Regions from separate parts of the Roseibium sp. RKSG952 genome, predicted to be linked through region 4. Evidence: riboswitches for the same ligand, from Rfam matches in the RefSeq annotation. Region 4 holds a riboswitch; each other region holds the start of a gene.
What was found. A riboswitch is a leader RNA that binds a small molecule or an ion and turns the genes downstream of it on or off. The one in region 4 is predicted to bind thiamine pyrophosphate.

Region 1: another riboswitch for thiamine pyrophosphate. It lies ahead of thiC (phosphomethylpyrimidine synthase ThiC); the one in region 4 lies ahead of thiD (bifunctional hydroxymethylpyrimidine kinase/phosphomethylpyrimidine kinase).
Region 2: another riboswitch for thiamine pyrophosphate. It lies ahead of thiC (phosphomethylpyrimidine synthase ThiC); the one in region 4 lies ahead of thiD (bifunctional hydroxymethylpyrimidine kinase/phosphomethylpyrimidine kinase).
Region 3: another riboswitch for thiamine pyrophosphate. It lies ahead of thiB (thiamine ABC transporter substrate binding subunit); the one in region 4 lies ahead of thiD (bifunctional hydroxymethylpyrimidine kinase/phosphomethylpyrimidine kinase).

The regions. Positions count from the first base shown of each region.
Region 1 covers NZ_SMMF01000959.1:240,240-242,438, reverse strand. The annotation lists gene E1297_RS41115 (hypothetical protein) at 1-553, shown strand, start outside; TPP riboswitch at 695-814, shown strand; gene thiC (phosphomethylpyrimidine synthase ThiC) at 924-2,199, shown strand, end outside.
Region 2 covers NZ_SMMF01000715.1:1,928-4,126, reverse strand. The annotation lists gene thiC (phosphomethylpyrimidine synthase ThiC) at 1-1,262, opposite strand, end outside; TPP riboswitch at 1,392-1,492, opposite strand; gene E1297_RS04585 (cysteine hydrolase family protein) at 1,923-2,199, opposite strand, start outside.
Region 3 covers NZ_SMMF01000960.1:24,025-26,223, reverse strand. The annotation lists gene E1297_RS41330 (glutathione S-transferase) at 1-17, shown strand, start outside; gene E1297_RS41325 (helix-turn-helix domain-containing protein) at 12-479, opposite strand; gene E1297_RS41320 (VOC family protein) at 618-995, shown strand; TPP riboswitch at 1,146-1,252, shown strand; gene thiB (thiamine ABC transporter substrate binding subunit) at 1,285-2,199, shown strand, end outside.
Region 4 covers NZ_SMMF01000941.1:46,258-48,456, reverse strand. The annotation lists gene E1297_RS28465 (FAD-dependent oxidoreductase) at 1-223, opposite strand, end outside; gene thiD (bifunctional hydroxymethylpyrimidine kinase/phosphomethylpyrimidine kinase) at 220-1,023, opposite strand; TPP riboswitch at 1,066-1,171, opposite strand; gene dnaJ (molecular chaperone DnaJ) at 1,298-2,199, opposite strand, start outside.

The DNA.
Region 1 (2,199 bases), on a different contig from region 4:
GGTTGAGGCCGGGCTTGGTTACGGCTGGCTTTCGACTGATCGAACACGTCAGATCACGGGCAGCGCCGATGCAAAGGCAGATTATGACAGCACACTGCTGACTGCACATATCGGTGTTGAGCGCGCGTTCGATGTCAGCGACAAATTCGGGCTGATCGGTTTTGCAGACGCCAGATATACCAATCAGAAGGATGATGGTTACACGGAAACCGGCTCGGTCGCGAATGCCACGGTCGGAGACATCACAACCGAGGTGATTGAAGCCCGGTTGGGTGCCGAAGTTGAAAAGCAATTCAACAATGGCGGAGTTCTGTCAGGCCAGCTGAGCGGTGTACTGCGCCGAGGTCTGGGGGATTCGCAGGCCGATGTCACTGTCTTCTCATCAACTCAGAATGTGATCTTTGCATCGACAGATTTTACCGGTGCAAGCGTCGCAGTGGGTTATGAGAAAGATCTGGTTCAGGACATGCTGCTGGAGCTGAAGGCCGAACAGGAGATCGGCGACAATGCTCAGGGCCCGTTCCTGCGCGCCGGCCTTAAGTGGTCGTTCTAAAACAAAAATCTCTGCGGCACCTAACCGGTGCCGCAGAGACAAATTCCTGATGACAGCGCCCTCCTACCTAACGCTGTGTTTATGTAAATCGAAACATGGCTGAATAAGGGCTTGTCTCAGACGTGGTGCCTGAGCTAACCAAAGGTCACGCAGGGGAGTCCCACCGAGGGGACTGAGAGGCTGACGGGGCATTGCCCGGCGACGCGACCCTTTGAACCTGACCCAGTTGATACTGGCGTAGGAAGCTAGGGCGCGCAGGCCACGGATCCGGGCGGGCGCACTCCGAACAGAGGGCTGTACACCCTCTCGTTTCCCCAAGCCAAAACTCATCTGGTGTCTTTTTGAGTTGAACCGCTTGAGGAGCACCAACATGAATGTCCCCAACCCCAAAATCACCACAGGTGAACTGCCTGCTTCGCGTAAGATCTATGTGAATGGCACACTGCACCCTGACGTCCGCGTTCCAATGCGCGAGATTTCGGTCCACCCGACCGCGGGAGAGCCGCCGTTGCCGGTCTATGACAGCTCAGGTCCGTACACCGATCCGAACGTGATTACCGACATTCGACAAGGCCTGACCCCGTTGCGCCGCAAATGGATTGAGGCGCGCGGTGATGTCGAAGAGTATGACGGGCGCGAGATCAAGCCCGAGGATAACGGGTTTGTTGAAGGCGACCGCCTGACGCCCGAGTTTCCGGTGCGCCCGCGGCCTCTGCGCGCAACTGATGGCAAGGCGGTGACGCAGCTCGCCTACGCCCGCGCCGGGATCGTAACTCCCGAGATGGAGTTCATCGCCATTCGTGAGAACCAGCTGCGCGAGGCCATCGTCGAGCAACGCGAAGGCAATGACTGGGGGGCCAATATTCCGGATTACGTGACCCCGGAGTTTGTGCGGGATGAGGTCGCCGCAGGTCGCGCGATTATACCCGCCAACATCAACCACCCCGAAAGCGAACCGATGATCATCGGGCGCAATTTCCTGGTCAAGATCAACGCCAATATGGGCACGTCGGCTGTTACCTCCTCGATGGAAGAGGAAGTGGACAAGATGGTCTGGTCGATCCGCTGGGGCGCCGACACGGTCATGGACCTGTCCACAGGCCGCAATATCCACAACACCCGTGAATGGATTATCCGCAACTCACCGGTTCCGATCGGCACCGTGCCGCTCTATCAGGCGCTGGAAAAGGTGAACGGCATTGCCGAGGACCTGACATGGGAGGTGTTCCGTGACACGCTGATCGAGCAGGCCGAACAAGGCGTGGACTATTTCACCATCCATGCGGGCGTGCGCTTACACATGGTTCCGATGACCGTGAATCGGGTCACCGGAATTGTCTCGCGCGGCGGATCGATCATGGCCAAGTGGTGCCTGCATCATCACAAGGAAAGCTTCCTGTATGAGCATTTCGATGAGATTTGCGACATCTGCCGGGCCTATGATGTGTCGTTCAGCCTCGGTGATGGCCTGCGTCCGGGGTCGATTGCCGACGCCAATGACGAAGCACAGTTTGCCGAGCTTGAGACGCTGGGAGAGCTGACCCAGATCGCCTGGGCAAAGGACTGTCAGGTAATGATCGAAGGCCCCGGCCATGTGGCGATGCACAAGATCAAGGAGAACATGGACAAGCAACTGGAGTGCTGCC
Region 2 (2,199 bases), on a different contig from region 4:
TTGTGCATGGCGACGTGGCCCGGCCCCTCGATCATCACCTGACAGTCCTTGGCCCACGCAATCTTGGTGAGTTCGCCAAGGGTTTCCAGTTCGGCAAACTGGGCTTCGTCATTGGCATCGGCAATGGACCCCGGCCTCAGGCCGTCGCCCAAAGAAAAGCTGACATCATAGGCGCGGCAAATGTCGCAGATCTCGTCGAACCGCTCGTAAAGAAAGCTCTCCCTGTGGTGGTGCAGACACCATTTGGCAATGATCGAGCCGCCGCGCGACACGATCCCGGTTACCCGCTTGACCGTCATCGGAACCATGTGCAAGCGCACGCCTGCGTGAATGGTGAAGTAGTCGACGCCCTGTTCGGCCTGTTCGATCAGCGTGTCGCGGAATACGTCCCAGGTCAGGTCCTCGGCGATGCCCTTGACCTTCTCCAGCGCCTGATAGATCGGTACGGTGCCAATCGGCACCGGCGAATTGCGCAGGATCCATTCCCGTGTGTTGTGAATGTTGCGGCCGGTCGACAGATCCATCACCGTGTCGGCACCCCAGCGGGTTGCCCAGACCATCTTTTCGACCTCTTCCTCCATGGATGAGGTGACGGCAGAGGTACCGATATTGGCATTGATCTTGACCCGGAAGTTCCGGCCGATGATCATCGGCTCCAGTTCCGGGTGGTTGATGTTGGCGGGCAGGATTGCGCGGCCTGCCGCGATTTCCTGGCGGACAAATTCAGGCGTGACGATATCGGACAAGTTGGCACCGAACGCTTCGCCGTCGCGTTCGCTGGCCACGGCTTCGCGCTTCAGGTTCTCGCGGATGGCCACGAACTCCATTTCCGGCGTGATCATCCCGGCCCTGGCATAAGCGAGCTGGGTGACAGCCTCCCTCGATACCGCTTTCAGGGGCGCGCGTTTTGCAGGGAATTCTGGGACCAGATGGTCGCCCCGGGCAAAGCCGTTGTCTTCGGGCCTGGTTTCGCGGCCCTCATAACTTTCCGTGTCGCCACGCCGGGCAATCCAGTCCGAGCGCAAGGCAGGCAGGCCATTGCGTATAACCGGCACAAATTCCGGATCGGTGTAGGGGCCCGAGCTGTCATAGACCGGAAGCGGCGGTTCGCCGGCGGTCGGATGGGTCGAGATTTCGCGCATGGGCACGCGCACACCGTCATGAAGTGTGCCGTCGACAAAAATCTTTTTCGAAGCGGGAAGGGGGCCTGTTGTGATGGCCGGGACCTTTGACGGGTCCGGGGAAGGAAAATGTGACGTCATGCCGGTGCTCCTCAAGCTGCTGGCTTAAAAAGACACAGCGGACATTTGGCACGGGAAACTGACGGGGCCCCAAGATGATACTTGCGACATGAAACAACCAGACGGACAAACCGTCAGGCTCGGGACCGGGCTTCCTACGCCAGTATCAACTGGGTCAGGTTCAAAGGGTCGCTTCACCGGACATCCGTCCTGTTAGCCTCTCAGTCCCCTAAACGGCGGGACTCCCCTGCAACGCCCCTAGGGTAAGGGCTCGGCGGCTCATCTTCAAGGGTGCTGGAGCTGGTTATGCACGCATTGGTATTTGCGTCCTGCCGCCATGACACAGGAACAGCGGGATTTCTAATGAACTTGCAGATCGAAAATCTCCTGCGCGCAAAACCGGTGAGCTCTATTTAGAAGTGCTGAACGATGTAAGCAGGTCAATCTGAAGCGCTCATTTTTTGGGAAGCCCTTCAAGGCGGACTGTGCCTTGAAAAGCTTACTTTGCGATTTTTGCACAAGGGCTTGAGCGTCAAGGGCGCTGCGCACCGCCAGGCGGTTTTCCGCCGGTTCGCACGGCGTCCAGTTTCTCGAATGATGTCCCGCATCGTCCTTTGAAACTCTCCTGGCCGAACCGGCGGAGAACCAGGTCAAAAAGGTCAATAATTCGAGCGGTTGGTATTACGCCAGAACGTCGCGCTGCCACGATTCTGCAGTCGTGACCTGATGCACCAGCCGGGGCAGGGTGATGCCGAGTGTTGCGGCATGTGCGCCTTTGCTCGTAGCGCCGAATACGTCTGACAGGACCGTTGTATGAAAACCGAGTTCGGATGCGTGGCGCGCCGTTGAGTCTCCCGACAAGTCGGCGAAGGCACCTGCCAGAACCACATGTTCGATGCCGGATTTACTCAGTTGCGTTGCAAGTGTTCCGTCAAAAAACGCGCTCAGGCTTTGTCTT
Region 3 (2,199 bases), on a different contig from region 4:
CTGTCTCCGACCTATAACTGCCGCAACTGCGAACCGGTTTTGAACACAATCACCGGACCTGTGATTGCTGTGATTGTTTCACCGGTATTTATCGGATGGTAAGTCGCGCGGGGTGGTCGTGCGCCATCATCGATGTCGCGTTGCACCCAATCCCGCTCCTCCATCATTCGCAAGGACTGTGAGAGGGCGCGATCAGTGATCGTCAGCAGGTTTCGCCTGATCTCGTTAAAGTGGCTCAGTTCATGAAGGGTCGCCAGAACGGGCAACGTCCATGAGCGCCGAAGCAGATCCTGATTATCTTCGCTGGTCGCAGACAGGATCTGATTGGCGAACCGGGCTGCCACTGCACCACGCTGTGTCAGTCGAAATTCCGGTCGCAACGGATGGCCGTAGCCCGGGTTTCGCTCAAGCAATCCAATTTGGATGAGATGATCTACACTCTGAGAGAATGACGTACGGCCCGCGCCGGTTGCAGCCAACAATGGCGCCTGCCGCCCAGGGACACCTTCGTGAAGATTGGAAAGAATGGGCAGGGCCCACGCCCGCGAAGTGATGTTGACAAGTGCATCAATGTACATAAAGTATAGTTACTATATTTTACCTTAAAAGGAAAGATGATGCCGCTCATTTCCCTGGAAGAAACCATAACAATTGCGCTGTCGGTTAAGGATCGTCACGCCAGCGCCGATTGGTACGAGAGCATGCTTGGCTTCAAAACGCTTTATCATGCAGATGAGGCAGGTTGGTCAGAGCTAGAAACCCTGACCAAGGGCGTAACCCTTGGGCTTGGTGAGCACACCAAACCCGCGCCCGGAAACTGCGTCCCTGTATTCGGCATCGCCGACCTAGACAGCGCAAGGCAAAAGCTAGAACAGGCTGATGTTCAGTTTGACGGCCCAACAGATGTAGTCGAAGGCATGGTCAAGACGGCGACATTCTATGACCCCGACGGCAACGCCTTCATGCTTGCCCAAGATTTGACGGGCGGGTCCTGAGGAATTGTAGACCCAAGGATCGTTGCCGAAGTTGCGGCAACGGTCTGCAATTAATGTCAGATATGAGCAATTTGTGAGCGCTACCTTTCGGTTCGTGCACCCTGGGTGACGCGATTATAGTTGTAATCGGGTCTCCATCCTCCTAATCACAGCTTCACCTCGGGGTGCGTGGCCTGCCGCGCTGAGATGCCTATCAGGCGAACCCGTTGAACCTGAACCGGCTAGAACCGGCGGAGGGAAAGGTGACGGTTTCATCCATCCTTACCCTCTCGCCGCAATGGAGGATGATATGAAACATCTGCTGATTGCTGCGGGATTACTGAGTGCAACTTCGGCTATTGCCGCCGACAAACCTCAGCTGACCGTATACACCTATGACAGCTTTGTCTCGGACTGGGGTCCGGGTCCGCAGGTCGAAGAAGCTTTTGAAGCGGTCTGCAATTGCGATCTGAATCTTGTTGGCGTTGAAGATGGCGCCGCCCTGCTGTCACGTATCCGGCTTGAGGGCGAAAACTCGGAAGCTGACGTGGTGCTGGGACTGGATACCAGTCTGATCAATGCAGCCAAGGAAACCGGTCTGTTTGCACCCAGTTCCGTTACAGCTGACTACGCGCTGCCGATTGAATGGACCGACGACGTTTTTGCGCCCTACGACTGGGGCTATTTCGCATTTGTTCACAACGCCGATTACTCGGCCCCAGCGAATTTCCGTGAATTGGCGAACAGCGAGACAAAGATCATCATTCAGGATCCACGTTCTTCCACACCCGGCCTTGGTCTGTTGTTGTGGGTGAAGGCGGCCTATGGCGACGAGGCACCCGAAATCTGGGCTGGTCTTGCAGACAATATCGTAACAGTCACCAAAGGGTGGTCCGAGGCCTATGGCCTGTTCCTCGAAGGTGAATCGGATATGGTCCTCAGCTATACCACCTCTCCGGCCTATCACCTGATCGCTGAAGAAGACGCTTCGAAATCGGCAGCTGTCTTTGACGAAGGCAATTACATGCAGGTTGAAGTGGCAGGGAAACTCGCCGGGACTGATCAGCCGGAACTGGCGGATCAATTCCTGGAATTCATGGTTTCGGATGCGTTCCAGCAGATCATTCCTACAACCAACTGGATGTACCCGGCAGTGACCCCGGCAGCTGGGTTGCCCGAAGGGTTTGAAACCCTGACCATTCCGGAAAAGGCTCTGCTCTTTTCA
Region 4 (2,199 bases):
CCGCCCACCAATCGATGGCCTGCTGACCCAGTCGCAGCACAGGTTCCTCGGCGTTCTCGTATTCGCACCATGGTGCCAGCATGCCACCAGCCCACCAGGAACACCCATGTGGGCCAGGCGGGCCGCCAGGATCAAAGACCTGAACACGTGCGCCACGGGAAACCAGTTCGCTTGCAACCGCCAGACCGGCAACACCGGCACCTATGACCGACCAGACCGTCACGCCGACCAGACCTGATGGAAATGGTGCACCGGACCATGGCCCTGCCCTATGCAAAGGTCATCCGCGCGGGCAATTGCGCCCTGCAGATATCCATGCGCCTGAGTCACTGCTTCTGTCAGGTTCAATCCCTGTGCAAGTCCGGCGGCAATCGAGGATGACAAAGTGCACCCGGTGCCGTGGGTGTTTCTTGTGGATTTGCGAGGCGCTTTGAAATCAGCCACTTTACCCGACGCATCAATCAGTAAGTCGTGGCAGATTTCGCCCTCTCCATGACCGCCCTTCATCAGAACGGCACGTGCACCCATCTCACAAAGGCCAAGACCTTGGGCGATCATATCTTCGGGCGTTCTGGCTGCGGTTTGTTCCAGCAGACAGGCAGCTTCGGGCAGGTTGGGCGTTATCACCGTTGCACGGGGCAACAGCACGTCACGCAAGGTCTGAACCGCCTCAGCAGCCAACAAGGCGTCACCGGATTTAGCGACCATCACCGGGTCGAGCACCACCGGACCTTCGAAACCAGAAATCCCCTGAGCCACTGTCTGGATGATTTCGGGCGTTGCCAACATCCCGATTTTGATCGCACCGACGTCGAGGTCGCTCAGAACCGCTTCGATCTGCGCGGAGATCACCTCCAATGGAATGCCGTGTACCGCGGTCACCGCCTGAGTGTTTTGCGCCGTCACTGCAGTCAGAACGCTGGCGCCATAGACACCCAGCGCAGACATCGCCTTGAGGTCGGCCTGAATTCCGGCACCACCTCCGCTGTCCGATCCTGCGATTGTCAGGGCGATATGCGCCATGTCGTTGCTCCATATTCAAAGGGCAACGGGCATGGAAAACGTCTGTGCACTAAGACCGTTCCCTACGCCGGTATTGCCCGGATCAGGTTCGATGGGTTAGCGCATTCACGCCTCTCAGCCCTAAGACAGGGCACCCCAACGGTTCGGGCGGACAATCTCAGGGCTTGGACCGGGTTTCAAGGGCCAATCTGAGCCGGTTTCAGATCAAACTGGACCTAAGGAACAAAAAAGCCGGCTCTGACGAACCGGCCTGACATTCTTGATTGCTGGGCTCTTAGCCCTTCATCCCATCCCAAAAGGATTTGACTGATGAGAAAAAGCTCTTTGACTCCGGATGGTTGTCTTCGCCCAGATCCTCGAACTCACGCAGTAGTTCTTTTTGACGGCTGGTCAGGTTCACCGGGGTCTCGACGGCCAGTTCGATGAACATGTCGCCAACTCCGCCACCACGCAGCGCGGGCATACCCTTGCTACGCAGACGCATCTGGCGGCCAGACTGGCTGCCGGCCGGGATCTGCACGCGACCACGACCACCATCGATGGTCGGTACTTCGATCGAACCGCCCAGCGCGGCCTTGGCCATGCTTACCGGAACGCGGCAGTAAAGGTTTATGCTGTCACGCTCGAACAGCTGATGCTGCGCGACTTCGACAAATATGTAGAGATCACCCGGAGGGCCACCGCGCATTCCGGCCTCACCCTCGCCAGCTAGGCGGATACGAGTACCGGTCTCAACACCAGCAGGGATATTGACCGAAAGAGCACGCTCTTTTTCAACACGGCCCGCGCCGTTGCAGGATTTACAGGGGTTCTTGATGATCTGACCGAGGCCCGAACAGGTCGGACAGGTTCGTTCGACCGTGAAGAAGCCCTGTTGCGCCCGCACCTTGCCCATACCCGAACAGGTCGGACAGGTTGTTGGCTCAACACCACTTTCCGCACCGGTGCCATCACAGGATGAACAGGCCACGGCAGTGGGTACATTGATAGTTTTCTGCAGGCCGGAATAGGCTTCTTCCAGCGTTACGCGCAGGTTGTAGCGCAGGTCCGATCCACGTGCCGCGCGACGTCCACCGCCGCCACCACGCTGGCCACCCATGAAATCGCCGAACAGATCGTCGAAGACATCCGAAAACGCGCTGGAGAAATCACCAGAGCCAAATCCGCCACCGGGAC